Regions from separate parts of the Desulforamulus ruminis DSM 2154 genome, predicted to be linked through region 4. Evidence: riboswitches for the same ligand, from Rfam matches in the RefSeq annotation. Region 4 holds a riboswitch; each other region holds the start of a gene.

Region 1 (3,249 bases), 1.1 Mb from region 4:
CCCGCATCCGTCCGGCCCAAGGGGTTGATTACGACAGTTATCCTTATTTGGTAAATGACGAACAGTTTATGAAACTGGTTGCCATTCTCCGTTTGGCGGTTCCCTATACGGGCATGATTATTTCCACCCGGGAAAGTCCCCAATACCGGGATATGCTGCTCAATTACGGCATCTCTCAGATTTCCGCCGGTTCCTGTACCGGGGTGGGAGGATATAAAAAAGAGGCCGAGCGTCTGGCCTGTTTGGCCGATGGAAAAACCGACTGCTGTTGTGACGATACACCGCCGCAGTTTGCCGTGGATGATCACCGCAGCCCGGATGAAGTTCTGAACTCGGTTTGTCAGTCCGGCTGGCTGCCCAGCTACTGTACCGCCTGTTACCGTAAAGGCCGCACCGGGGACCGCTTTATGGCACTGGCTAAAAACGGGGAAATTCAAAACGTATGCCAGCCCAACGCCATTCTCACCTTTAAAGAATACCTGTTGGACTATGCCTCTCCGGAAACCAGGGAACTGGGAGATGAGACCATCCGCCGTCATCTGGAAGAAATTAAAAGTCCGGAAATTCGCAGGATTACTGAAGACCGGTTAAAACAAATTGAGCAAGGGGCCAGAGATTTATACTTTTAATGGCCAAAAACAGCCTGTTAAGTTGAGAACAGGCTGTTTTTTTTGTTAACCCCTATGAATTTTTCGGAATGAAGTTATAATAGGAATGAAGTTATAATATAAACGCAGACAAAAATTTTTCGGAGGTTTTTATCTTGCAGAGTGGAGAGGTTCATTTAGCCAAGTACATGAACATTGCCGCGGACATTGCGGACAGGATCGTAAGGGGAGAATATCAAGAGGGCCAAAAGATATTTGGCCGGTCAACTTTGGCGGGGAAGTATAATGTTTCGCCGGAGACCATTCGCCGGGCTTTGATTTTGTTGCAGGAAGCAGGAATTGTTCAAGTTACACCAGGGGTGGGAGTGGCTGTTAAGTCCCTTGACGCGGCGCAGAAATATTTGGAGGACTTTGGTCAAAGACGGGTGCTCCAGGGTTTGCATGAACAGTTGTATGATTTGGTCAAGAAACGGGATCAATTAAATGAAGAAATATCCAAGTTGATCGAGGAATTAATGGAGCATACCCTTCAGGTGGAATCAAGATTTAACAAAATTGAAGAGTGGAAAGTATTACCCGAATCCCCGCTGGTGGGAAAATATCTTTCCCAATTGGAACTGTGCGATCAGAGCCGTGTTTTGACTATTCAAAGAAAAGATGTGGGCGAAATTGTTAATCCTACTTCAAAAAATGTGATTGAAGGCGGCGATATTATTACCATCTTTGGAACTTTAAGCGCCTCCTGTAAAAAAGGATTAGTAAGAGTTTAATAAACATTAGAATATGATTTATAAAAAAGGTGCTAAGGCATCTTTTTTATGTTGAATTCAAAACAACTTGCATGATATAATGAGTTGTGGCAACTTTATAAAAACATGACGTTGCCTGGAAAAATATGCTTAATTCCGTGATCGGAAGCGGAGGAACCAATTCCGGGGTGAATCCTATGTTAATAGGTAGGGTTTCCTTTCGACCCGAACCCGTCAGCTAACTTCGTAAGCATGAAGGAAAGGATGGGATAGTATGTCTGTAAAGATGTGGCAGGACGAACAGCAGTTAGAATGGGAGAAAAGGGACATTGCCCTTAGAAGGGCGGCAGAATTAAAGGATCAAATTACAGAATACCTGGAGCAGAAAAAAAGTATACCGGACGGGTTTGAAATCCAAGGAGAATACACCAAGGCAAAAAGTGAGTTGCTGGAGTATTTTAATGCCACTGAGGAACAGTGGAATGACTGGCGCTGGCAGATGGCCAACCGGATTAGAGATGTCAGAATTTTAAGCCGGTTGGTTCGCCTGGAATCCGACGAATTTAACGATATCGAAAAGGTAGGCCGTCAGTTCCGCTGGGCTGTTTCGCCCTATTATTTAGCCCTTGCCATTGCCGGCGGAAAAGAAGGCCCGGTTTGGCGCCAGGCTATCCCCAGCGGCCTGGAGATTCTTGACCGCTACGGCAAGGAAGATCCCATGGGAGAGGAGTTTACTTCTCCTGCGGCCGGTATTACCCGTCGTTACCCGGACCGCTTAATTATCAACGTAACCAATCAGTGCGCCATGTATTGCCGTCATTGCCAGAGACGCAGGAACATCGGAGATATTGATGTTCATAAGCCCAGGCAAGTGCTGGAGGCTTCCCTGCGGTACATCAGAGAAAATCCCGAAATCAGGGACGTTTTAATAACCGGGGGAGATGCGTTGCTCCTATCCAACAAGCAGTTGGACTGGCTGTTAACCGAGCTTGACAATATCCCCCATGTTGAAATCAAACGGATTGGCAGCCGGATACCGGTGACCATGCCCCAAAGGGTTACTTCCCAGCTATGCTCCGTGCTGGAGAAGCACCCGCCCATTTACATGAATACTCAGTTTAATCATCCCCTGGAAGTGACTCCTGAGGCCAAGAAAGCGTGCGATATGCTGATAAAGGCCGGAGTTGTGCTGGGTAACCAGGCGGTTTTGTTGAAAGACATCAACAATGATCCCCATGTCATGAAGCGGTTAAACCACAGCCTCTTGCGCATTCGGGTGAAACCCTATTACATTTTTCATGCGAAAGCGGTGAAGGGTACCCGGCATTTTATCACCGGGGTGCAAGACGGTATTAACATTATGGAACAATTGAGAGGGTTTACCTCCGGTCTGGCGGTACCCACTTACATTATCAACGCCCCCAATGGTTATGGAAAAACGCCGATCCTACCCCAGTATATTCTAGAAAATAAAAATGATCATGTAACGATCCGTACCTGGGAAAAACGAGTTATTCCCTATTCCGTCAGCGGTTAGCTTATAAGACTGCGGTAAACCAGAAAGCGTCCCCAATTTATCTTTTATAAAATAATGAGCTGCGTAAAAGGAACGATTCTGTGTTCTTTTTGCGCAGCCCTTTTATTTTGCGCTGGTTCAGCAGATAAAATTTTTTTCCGAAGCAAATTTATGATTGACAAGAACGAATGTTTGGTATAAAATCACAACAAAACAAATGTTCGGTGGTGTTAAACATGATTAAAAGTGTTGAATTCAATGGGGGTTTTATCCCTCCGGGAACCGTCCTCCCTTTGGAATCCTCCTCCAATTTTGATTTTACCGATGAAGTTCTCACCTGGTTGGGAAACAAAGATTCTTCTTTGGATACCCGGGT
Region 2 (3,249 bases), 430 kb from region 4:
CCATTCGGGAGATTATCTCCAGTACCATTACCGGATTTGATGGAATTGGGGGGCTGGAAACCCGGGGTAAACACCGCCTGGGTGTTCCTAAAACAAACTATTAAATGAGTAGCCCTTTGAATTCCTCCGCATATGATGATTTAGGAGTTTATAGGGAGGGATTTCCTTTATGGATAAGCATTTAAAGACCGTTGAACGTGCCCGGTGGAGGCTGCTGGGCATGAATAATGTTGTAGGCGTGGGTGTTGGTTACAAGCATGTGGGCTTGGAACGGACGGAAAGGCCCGCCATTATTGTATTTGTTAAAAAGAAAGAGACTTCTGAGAATCTCAGCAGGGAAAATCTTGTACCTTATAAAATTAACGGCCTGGAAACAGACGTCATCGAAATTGGCGAAGTCCGCTTGTTGAGTGAACGCACCCAGGTCATTCGACCGGCCCAACCCGGGGTCAGTATCGGCCATTACCGCATTACCGCCGGTACCTTTGGGGCCGTGGTGCGGGACCGGGATACCGGGGAAAAATTAATTCTTTCCAATAATCATATTTTAGCCAATGCCTCCAATGGCAATGACGGCCGGGCCGCTGTGGGAGATCCCATTTTACAGCCCGGGGAATATGATGGCGGCACCAAAGATAACCGGATTGCCACTTTGCTCCGGTACATTCCCCTGCAAAAGGGAGAATCTCTAGCCACCTGTCCGGTAGCCAACGTTGCGGCCCGGTTGGCCAATATTTTGGTGCATACCCTTCGACCCAATTATGATTTAAGATTTTTTAAGCGCGGCAGGGCGGAAAATTTGGTTGACTGTGCCGTGGCCCGGCCGGTTCGCGAGAATGTTATCTTTGAAGAAGTTCTGGGGATTGGGCGAATTGAAGGGTTGGCTGAAGCCAGACCCGGCATGCCGGTTGTAAAAAGCGGCAGAACCACCGGTATCACCAAGGGGACCGTTACTGCCGTAGGTGCTACGCTGGAGGTAAAACTGGACGATGAAAGCACCGCTCATTTTAGCGGCCAGGTGGTGACCAATATGAAGTCCCAGGGCGGAGACAGCGGGTCCCTGGTGCTGACGGAAGGCAACCGGGCCGTTGGTCTGCTGTTTGCAGGTTCTGATAAAGTGACGGTATTTAACCCTATTCAACGGGTACTGGAAAAATTAAATGTGGAGTTATAAGCTAGACCAACCCCGGGGACGAAAATCCCGGGGTTTTGTTCCATAGTAAATAATGGTATAGATGATCAATCATGAGAATTTATCCAGAAACTTTGATCATTGCCTATAGAATCTAATTGATTCAATGATTGGCATGTCATACGGTTTTTGTAAGAAAATCCATTTTTTTGTATATTTAGGACAGGCCTTCCGGTTCTGCCGGAAGGGTAAAATTCATGCCGAATCCCGGGAGGTCCCGGGTACGGAGGAACCAGCCATTTGGGGGTGAATCCTTTTATTTTTTAGGTAGGGTTATCCTTGCCCGAACCCGTCAGCTAACTCCGGAGGCAAAAAGGAGGAGAAAGAAAGTGCAGTTTCGTTTAAAAAGAGTTTCCATGTTTCTTGCGACCTTGTTCACGCTCGCCTTTCTGGTATCCATGGCTAGCCCCCAAGCGGCTTTGGCTGTAGACAAGGATGGCCAGCAAATGGTTGCCCTGGTGAATGCGAATCGGTCTAAAGCGGGACTTCCGGCCCTGCAGTACGATTCCCAGCTATGTGCTCAGGCAGCCCAACTCTTAAGCGCCTACCAGAAGACCGGCCAGATTCCCAGCACCGCAAACCTGTATCAGGTAGCTAAAAACGGAGGTTACAAATCCCTTGGACAAACCGTTGTCCGCGGTAGCGATGTAAAGGCCATGGTTGATAAGCAACTAACTTGCTATGGCAACAGCTCGGTTTTAAACGCCAAGTACGACTGCGTGGGTGTGGCCATGGTCAACACCACCAGTGGCAAGCTTTGTGTTCAACTACTGGCCACCAAGGGAAGCAGTAAGCCCGCAACGCCGAAGCCTACGCCCACGCCGACCCCCACTCCTACACCTGGGGATGGGGAACCAAATGAAGGCTCCGGTTCCTCGGATGCCAGCATGAACCAGTTGCAGCAGCAGGTAGTGGATCTGGTCAACGCGGAACGGGCCAAACAGGGACTTAAACCGGTGGTGGCCAAGCAGGACTTAACCGCTGTAGCTCAGTTAAAGGCTCAGGATATGTACAATAAAAAATATTTTTCTCACACTTCTCCCACTTACGGTTCCCCCTTTGACATGATGCGCCAGCAGGGAATTAGTTACACGGCCGCCGGCGAAAATATTGCCATGGGACAGAAGACCGCCCAGCAGGTCATGACCGACTGGATGAACAGCTCCGGTCACCGGGCGAACATTTTAAATGCCAATTATAATGAAATTGGTGTGGGAGTTTACCAGAGTTATAATGGTTATGGTTATATCTGGGTGCAGGAATTTGCCCGCAGATAACGTTTCGGGACAAACCGTGTCCTTGGAATAAAGCCTGGATAATGAACAAAATACCAGAATAAGGCAGCAGGAGGATATATTTCCTCCTGTTTTTTTTCATTTTCTTGAGGATTGACCACATTTTCAGCACATTTCTCCAGCCAAACCAATATATATATTAAGGAGATATTCTGAAAGGAGGCTATGATAAATGGCCATGAAGAGGCAGCCTAAGACGCGGTACCGTAAAACACGCGCCTACGAGAGAGCCGGAACCACGACCGAACCGTTAAGAACAGAAAGGCTGACCGTGGAAGAGGTAATCGCTGAAAATACCGAGCAAACCATAGTTCGTGGAACCCTCTCCGTACCAGAGGAAAAACCCGAAATTGAAGAGATCCTTGCCATTGACACCAAGGTTAAGCTGAGGAAGGTTGAGGTTATTCCCGATAAGGTTATTGTTGAAGGAACCCTTAAACTGAGAGTGATGTATTCTGCCTTTAAAGATGACCAGTCTGTACACACCTTTCATGACGAAATCGATTTTGTGGATTTTGTGGATGTTGAAGGCGCCCGTCCCGGCATGAACAAGGAAGTTGACATTGTGGTAGAGGATGTGAGCCTGACCAGAAATCCCAAGTGCGCCGCGGATTGGGATGTAGCGGCAGTAATTATGGTTACGGCCAGGATCACCGAAACCCGTGAAGTGGATGCCCTGGTTGAATGCCCGGAGGGGTTTGAATGCGAGTCCGAACAAATGAATCTGGAGCAATTGGTAGGCAGTGGCTCCAAACAAGTATT
Region 3 (3,249 bases), 320 kb from region 4:
GATCCAAAGGTATCCGAGCAGGCCTTTAACACCTTTGTCAGCAGTGTTTGGTCCCCTTTAATCTGGCAGTGGATTGTTTTGATTGTAACCGGTGCCGTAATTTTGGCAGGAGTTAAGAACGGCATTGAACGGATGACCAAAACCCTGCTGCCTATTTTGTTTGTTTTATTGCTGATCTGCGATATCCGGGCCCTGACTTTACCCGGAGCCAGTGAAGGACTGGCCTTTCTCTTTAAACCCGACTTTGCCCAAATTACCGGGGCTACGGTTTTAGCGGCCATGGGTCTGGCCTTCTTTAAACTGTCTGTAGGTATGGGTGCCATGATTACTTACGGCAGTTATATTGGCAAAGGGGAAAACCTGATCGGCACCGGGGTAAAGGTTGCCTTGGCCGATACTGTGGTTTCCATGATGGCCGGCATGGCTATTTTCCCGGCGGTCTTTGCCTTTGGTTTTAGTCCTACAGATGGTGCTAAATTGCTCTTTATGACCATTCCCATGGTATTTAATTCCATGCCCTTCGGACAGGTGTTCCTGACGCTTTTCTTTATCTTAAGTTCCATCGCCGCCACCGGTGCCATGATCTCGCTTTTTGAAGTGCCGGTTGCTTACTTGCGTGAGGAAAGAAATTGGTCCAGAAAAAGAGCCACGGTGGTTACCGCCCTGGGGATGGCCCTGATTGGAAGTACGGCTACTCTTTCCAACAGCCTGTTGGCAGATTTCCACCTGTTTGGTAAGACCTTGTTTGATCTTTATGATTATACCAGTTCCAACTTGTTGCTTCCCATTACCGGTCTAGCCATTGCTCTTTTTGCCGGCTGGAAGCTAAGCCGGTGGGATATAGCCGATGAAATATCCAACTCCGGGAGCTTGAATAACAAGAGGCTGATTCAAGGATATTGGTTAGTCGTCCGGTTTGTGGTGCCGGTGGCCATCGTGATTGTGTTGCTGAGCGGCCTGGGTTTGTTTGATTAAACTGTAATATAAGTAAACCCCGCTGTGGCGGGGTTTTACTTATATCTTCATATGATGAATAGAAAATTGCAGGAACCCGGCAGTGGTTCTCTGGGCCCTTTTTAATAAAATTTGAATGGTCTCATCGATGACGGATAGAGGTCTGTTATCCGTCACTTGCGAAAGAAAGTCCGAGGAAAAGGAAGCATTTTTTCTGACCCAGTCCTCCGGGCGGTCTGACAAATGATAAATTCCACCGGAATAAAGGGAGTAATTCTCGTATTGATCTCTGGCCCGATCTTCAAAAAATTTGTGACCTCCTAAAACCTGTCCCCTGGCGTGATGAGGCACGCATAAATCCTGAACGATATGGCAGGCTGCGCCCAGATAAAAAAAGGCTTCCTTATAATAACCCCGCTGCCACTTTTTAAGTGCGCGGTTAAAATATTGCAGGCATTCCGTTGATGCGTCGGGACCGCGCCAAAGGCCGGTTCCCTCCCGCGAATCATAATAATGGCTGATATTTTTAAATCCCCTGTCACACCAGACCGAACCACGATCCATGGCATATAGATAGGAATGAGCGAGCTTTGCTTCTTTGTGAAAACCGTCCTGCTTAAGGATTTCAATGGCCTGCCGGTTGCAAAAATGGTGCGTATCTCTCTGCTGATTGGGGATAACCGCCTGAAAGGGCAGGGTCAGAGCCAACATTACTTTGGCGCAGTTCCATGTAGCATGGGTTAAGGTCATTTAAGCACTCTCCTAGGATGATTGTTTCCAAAATCAGGGGAAAATATGAATAACCTTCTTTTATAGGAAAAAGGACCTATTTTAGAGAAAAAAGAATAAATCTCATTTTTTAAGCAGGAAACTGGAAACAAATGGCGAAATAGCTAATAAAATATAAAATGGGCGCCTAATTTCTATTTTGAGGAAACGGGGGAACCGTTATTTTGGGGGTGAACTACCTGTTGGTAGCGGGCTATCTTTCGGTCCGAACCCGTCAGCTAACCCCGTAGGAGTAGAAAGTGGGGGAAAGAGCGTTTGTCAATAAGGAGGAAACTTTCCTTACTGGTTGCTTCCGTATGTCTGGCAACGGTTCTAGGAACGGGTTCCGCCTACGCGGCACAAGTTACCGTAGCCCAGGGAGATAGCCTGTGGGCTATTGCCAACCGGAATGGAACTACTGTAGAGGCTTTAAAGCAAATCAATCAATTAACTAGCGACAATCTTAGCGTTGGCCAGGTTTTAAACCTGCCGGACTCAGTAAATCAGTCTGTTCGTTCGTCTGCCAATCAATCCCAACAGCAGGTTTCCAGAGGGGGCGGCAGAATTACCGCTGTACTGGATTTTGCCAAGACACTGATCGGGTCCAAATATCGTTCAGGTGGAGAGAGCCCCGCAGGTTTTGACTGCTCCGGTTACGTACGTTATGTCTTTAAAAATTTTAATATTGATTTGGTCCATACTGCTGCCGGGCAATACAACGCCGGTACTGTCATTAAGAAGGAACAATTGGAACCCGCAGACCTGGTGTTCTTTAATACTGGAGGAAGCGGAATTAACCATTCCGGTATTTATATCGGTAATAATCAATTTATTCACTCTTCCAGTTCCAGGGGTGTCCGGATTGATTCCCTCGCCGACAGCTACTGGTCTAAAAATTACCGCGGAGCCAACAGAATTATTCCCTAGCTTATAAAACCCCGGAGAGATTTCCGGGGTTTAAGTATGAAAAACTTCCTGAAAATACAGACCTGCTTCAGGAATAAATAAACGGCACCGTAAAGGTGCCGTTTATTTATTCTTGGTACTCAAAGGTTAAAGCGTCATCTTCGTTCATTGCAAAGTAATCAATCACACCCTCGCCGATCCATACCTTATAGTCTTCACCGTCTTCAAGGCTGTCGTCTGCATCCAAGGTAACGGTCAGCTTATTCTTGGAGATCCCCGCTGCGTCGATATCCAGTTCCTTATGCCCCTTCAAAATGTGAATTCCGGCCCCGCTGGAACTAAAGTCTTCACCTTTCTGAAGAGTTTCATTGAACTGAAGTACAACCGTATTTTTGCTGCTGGCTGTCGCCTTTTCCAGGGCTAACTCATTTTCTCCGGTAGCAAAGGTCCATTCCCCTTTAGCAATAGCTGTAAAAGTTTTAGCATCGTCGGAGTCATCTGCTACGGTTTCCAGCATATTATCAGCCAAGGTAATGCAATATTTGGTGTTGCCGGCCAGCTTTTCATCACGGTCTAGCTTGATCACCAGATCATCATCATTTTCGCTGAAGACAATGGTAA
Region 4 (3,249 bases):
TAATAATCATTAGGAGATTGTCCCTGGGAGGGATGCCCGTGGAAACCTTTGAACAAAAAGTGCTTTTAATTTTTTTTACTGCCCTGGGAATTATGCTGGGGGCGGTGCTGATCGGTTCCCTGGCTGCGGTACTGGTACGGGAGCCTTCTCTGACGGTGATGTTAAAATTAGCCCGGGATATTAAAATTTGGGCCATTGCAGCAGCCATCGGGGGAACCTTTTCGACCTTTGAAATTCTGGAAAGCGGTCTTTTTAACGGAGAGGTCCGGGCGGTGGTCAAACAAATTTTTTATATCCTTAGTGCTCTGGCGGGAACCCAGGCCGGTTATTATCTGATACTGGCCATCTGCGGGGGAAGTTCCGAATGAAGTGGAGATGGCTAAAGAGTCTGGCTTTCTTCCTGCTGGGAGCACTGCTGGGAGCTGCGGCAATTAATGTTCTGATTGGCCATCAAGTGGACCGCTTGGCCATGACCAACCGGATTTTACAAACCCGGCTGGAGGATACCACCGTTGAACTGCAAAGAATCAAAGAAAGCTCCAGCCAAAAGGAAAAGTATACTGTGAATGCGGTTGAAACCTACTTATTGCTGGATTCCCGAGAGGGTTTGACCGAATATGACGACATAAGGCTCAAACTGGAAGTGAACGAAAAAATAAAGATCTGGCTGAAACCATTAATGGGTCAAGAGGTAAAAACCCTGGATATCCTTTGGATACCCAGCGTAGTGGATAACCGGGAAATTGAAGTGAATGGAAACCACTACCAATTAAAAACCTATTTAGCTATTATCAGCGAAAAGATCACCCTTTACCTAAAAGTAACGCTTCAAAAAAAGGAAAAAAATCAAGTTTAGAAAAATAAAAAGAGATGAAAAAACAGTCCCTGAAACGATTGATTGAGATTGAGGAAAACCATTTCGTACAAAGAACTAAAACGGATTTTTTTAAAGGAAAATGAGGCTGTACTTTGTAATTTAACAGGCGTAGTATTGGTTCAGTGACAACCATACAATCTTATAAGCGCTGAATTCAGTTGAAACGGGGGAACCAATTTTCAGGGGTGAATCCATCACGTTATGGTAGGGTTAATCTTCGACCCGAATCCGTCAGCTAACCTCGTAAGCGTGGAAGAAATAATCCGGGTTTTGACCTGGATTACTTGTCATGCCATGCCAACGGACGGTGCTTTTAAGCGCCGTTATTTTTATGTTCTGGGAGGCAATAATAATGTTTAGGTACAGCCGGAATTTTCAGTTTGGGGGACAGGTCAATTTGTTTCAAATGTTGAAACGTTTCATTATAGGAAAACCCTTGCATAACCAGGACATTGTCCGGGAAAAGCTTCCCAAATGGAAAGCCCTGGCCATTTTTTCTTCCGATGCTTTATCTTCCGTGGCCTACGGTCCGGAGATGGTGATTGCTATGCTCACCGTTCCGGGATTTGTGGCCTATGGGTATGTGGCGCCGGTATCACTGGCCATCCTGCTTCTTCTAGGGCTGGTGACCATTTCTTATGTCCAGGTGGCCAAGGCCAACCCTGGCGGCGGAGGCTCCTATTCCGTGGGCAAAAAAAATCTGGGGGAGATACCCTCCCTGATCGCCGCCGCCGCTTTGTTAATTGATTATAGCCTTACGGTGGCGGTGAGTATTTCTTCCGGCACCGATGCCATTATCTCAGCCCTGCCTGTTCTAATACCCCATCGCGTGGGTATTGATTTATTTGTATTGTTTGGTATATTAATGCTTATTAACCTGAGGGGCATTCGGGAATCATCCACAGCCTTTGTTTTTCCAACCTATGGTTTTATCCTAGGTATCTTTTTTCTGCTGGGTACCGGCCTGTATCACGCTTTAACCGGAGCCGCTCCGGTGATCCCGTCTTCCTCCCTGGAAGCGCATTTTAACTGGGCTGTTCTTTTTTTAGCCCTGAAGGCTTTTTCTAACGGCTGCAGTTCCATGACCGGGATTGAAGCTATCTCCAACGGAGTTCCCATGTTTAAGGAACCCGGATACCGCAATGCCCAGGTAACCACCTACTGCATGTCCGTCCTGCTGGGAACCATGTTTTTGGGCATTACCTTTTTAAATATGCATTTTCATTTGCTGCAGCAGGAAAATGTAACCATGTTGTCACAGTTGGCGGAAGGTGTATTTGGGCGGGGGTGGCTTTATTATTACATCCAGGTGTTGACCATGTTAATCCTTTACCTGGCGGCCAACACCGCTTATAATGGTTTGCCTCCGCTCCTGTCCCTGCTGGCCAGGGACGGTTACATGCCGAGGTATCTTGCGGCCCGGGGAGACCGATTGGTTTTTTCTAACGGCATTGTTTTTTTAAGTGTTATTTCTGCATTATTAATTATTGGCTATAATGGTAATACGGAACACCTTATCTCTCTATATGCGGTAGGCGTATTCCTTTCCTTCACCATTGCTCAGTCCGGTATGGTGGTGCACTGGCGCCGGGAAGGGACCGCAGGATGGAAAGGAAGAGCCCTGCTAAACGGGGTGGGGGCATCCATCACCGGAATTGTTGTACTGGTGATTATGGTTACTAAATTCACTGCCGGAGCCTGGTTGATCCTGCTGGCCATTCCCCTGCAAATCTATATTTTTAAAAGAATTCATTGCCACTATCAGGACATGAGAGAACAACTGGTTTTACCACAGGAAATATTAGAAAGCCACCAGGTACCGGTTCGTCAGGGCAAACATTGGGTGATTGTTCCGGTGGCGGGGGTTAACCGGGTGGTAGCCAATACCCTGGGTTATGCCAAAAGGCTGTCACCCCATGTGGTGGCATTGTATGTGGCTACCGATGATGTTGCCTATGAAAAAGTTCAGGGGCGTTGGGAGCGATGGAATCCCGGCGTGGAATTAAAAGCCATCAAATCCAACTATCGTACAATTCTAAAACCATTGCTTCAATATATCGATGAGATTGAGCAGATAAGCCAGCCGGAAGACTTTATCACCGTTTTAATACCGGAGTTTGAGACCAAGAAATGGTGGCACAGGCTGCTGCACAATCAAACCGGGTTTATTCTGCGCACGCTGCTAATTATGAATAAGCGTGTAGCTGTTACCGTAGTACCCTATCACCTTGAAAAATGACCCAGAGGGTAAAGAGAATGTGGAGGGAGTTATTTGCAGTTTTTGTTGCGGCAAAAGATTTTTATTCATTTTTTGATATTACTGGTGCTGGTGGGCGCATTCCCCCCTCCCTGCCTGGCCGGGGAAGCCAAAG

Evidence for each region. Region 4 has a riboswitch for cyclic di-AMP ahead of DESRU_RS02855 (APC family permease). Riboswitches for the same ligand answer to the same signal wherever they lie in the genome.
Region 1: it holds a riboswitch for cyclic di-AMP, as region 4 does, so the genes downstream of both, eam (glutamate 2,3-aminomutase) here and DESRU_RS02855 (APC family permease) in region 4, are expected to answer to the same signal.
Region 2: it holds a riboswitch for cyclic di-AMP, as region 4 does, so the genes downstream of both, DESRU_RS00780 (CAP domain-containing protein) here and DESRU_RS02855 (APC family permease) in region 4, are expected to answer to the same signal.
Region 3: it holds a riboswitch for cyclic di-AMP, as region 4 does, so the genes downstream of both, DESRU_RS04425 (C40 family peptidase) here and DESRU_RS02855 (APC family permease) in region 4, are expected to answer to the same signal.

Annotation. Positions count from the first base shown of each region.
Region 1 covers NC_015589.1:1,663,733-1,666,981, forward strand. The annotation lists gene hydG ([FeFe] hydrogenase H-cluster radical SAM maturase HydG) at 1-629, shown strand, start outside; gene DESRU_RS08325 (winged helix-turn-helix domain-containing protein) at 764-1,378, shown strand; cyclic di-AMP (ydaO/yuaA leader) riboswitch at 1,495-1,625, shown strand; gene eam (glutamate 2,3-aminomutase) at 1,632-2,894, shown strand; gene DESRU_RS08335 (hypothetical protein) at 3,062-3,249, shown strand, end outside.
Region 2 covers NC_015589.1:147,978-151,226, forward strand. The annotation lists gene yabG (sporulation peptidase YabG) at 1-104, shown strand, start outside; gene DESRU_RS00775 (chymotrypsin family serine protease) at 170-1,174, shown strand; cyclic di-AMP (ydaO/yuaA leader) riboswitch at 1,381-1,518, shown strand; gene DESRU_RS00780 (CAP domain-containing protein) at 1,522-2,469, shown strand; gene DESRU_RS00785 (DUF3794 and LysM peptidoglycan-binding domain-containing protein) at 2,660-3,249, shown strand, end outside.
Region 3 covers NC_015589.1:894,655-897,903, forward strand. The annotation lists gene DESRU_RS04415 (sodium-dependent transporter) at 1-975, shown strand, start outside; gene DESRU_RS04420 (zinc dependent phospholipase C family protein) at 1,015-1,704, opposite strand; cyclic di-AMP (ydaO/yuaA leader) riboswitch at 1,858-1,992, shown strand; gene DESRU_RS04425 (C40 family peptidase) at 1,999-2,649, shown strand; gene DESRU_RS04430 (S-layer homology domain-containing protein) at 2,756-3,249, opposite strand, start outside.
Region 4 covers NC_015589.1:576,080-579,328, forward strand. The annotation lists gene DESRU_RS02845 (YtrH family sporulation protein) at 33-368, shown strand; gene DESRU_RS02850 (sporulation membrane protein YtrI) at 365-856, shown strand; cyclic di-AMP (ydaO/yuaA leader) riboswitch at 1,014-1,142, shown strand; gene DESRU_RS02855 (APC family permease) at 1,230-3,116, shown strand; gene DESRU_RS02860 (hypothetical protein) at 3,150-3,249, shown strand, end outside.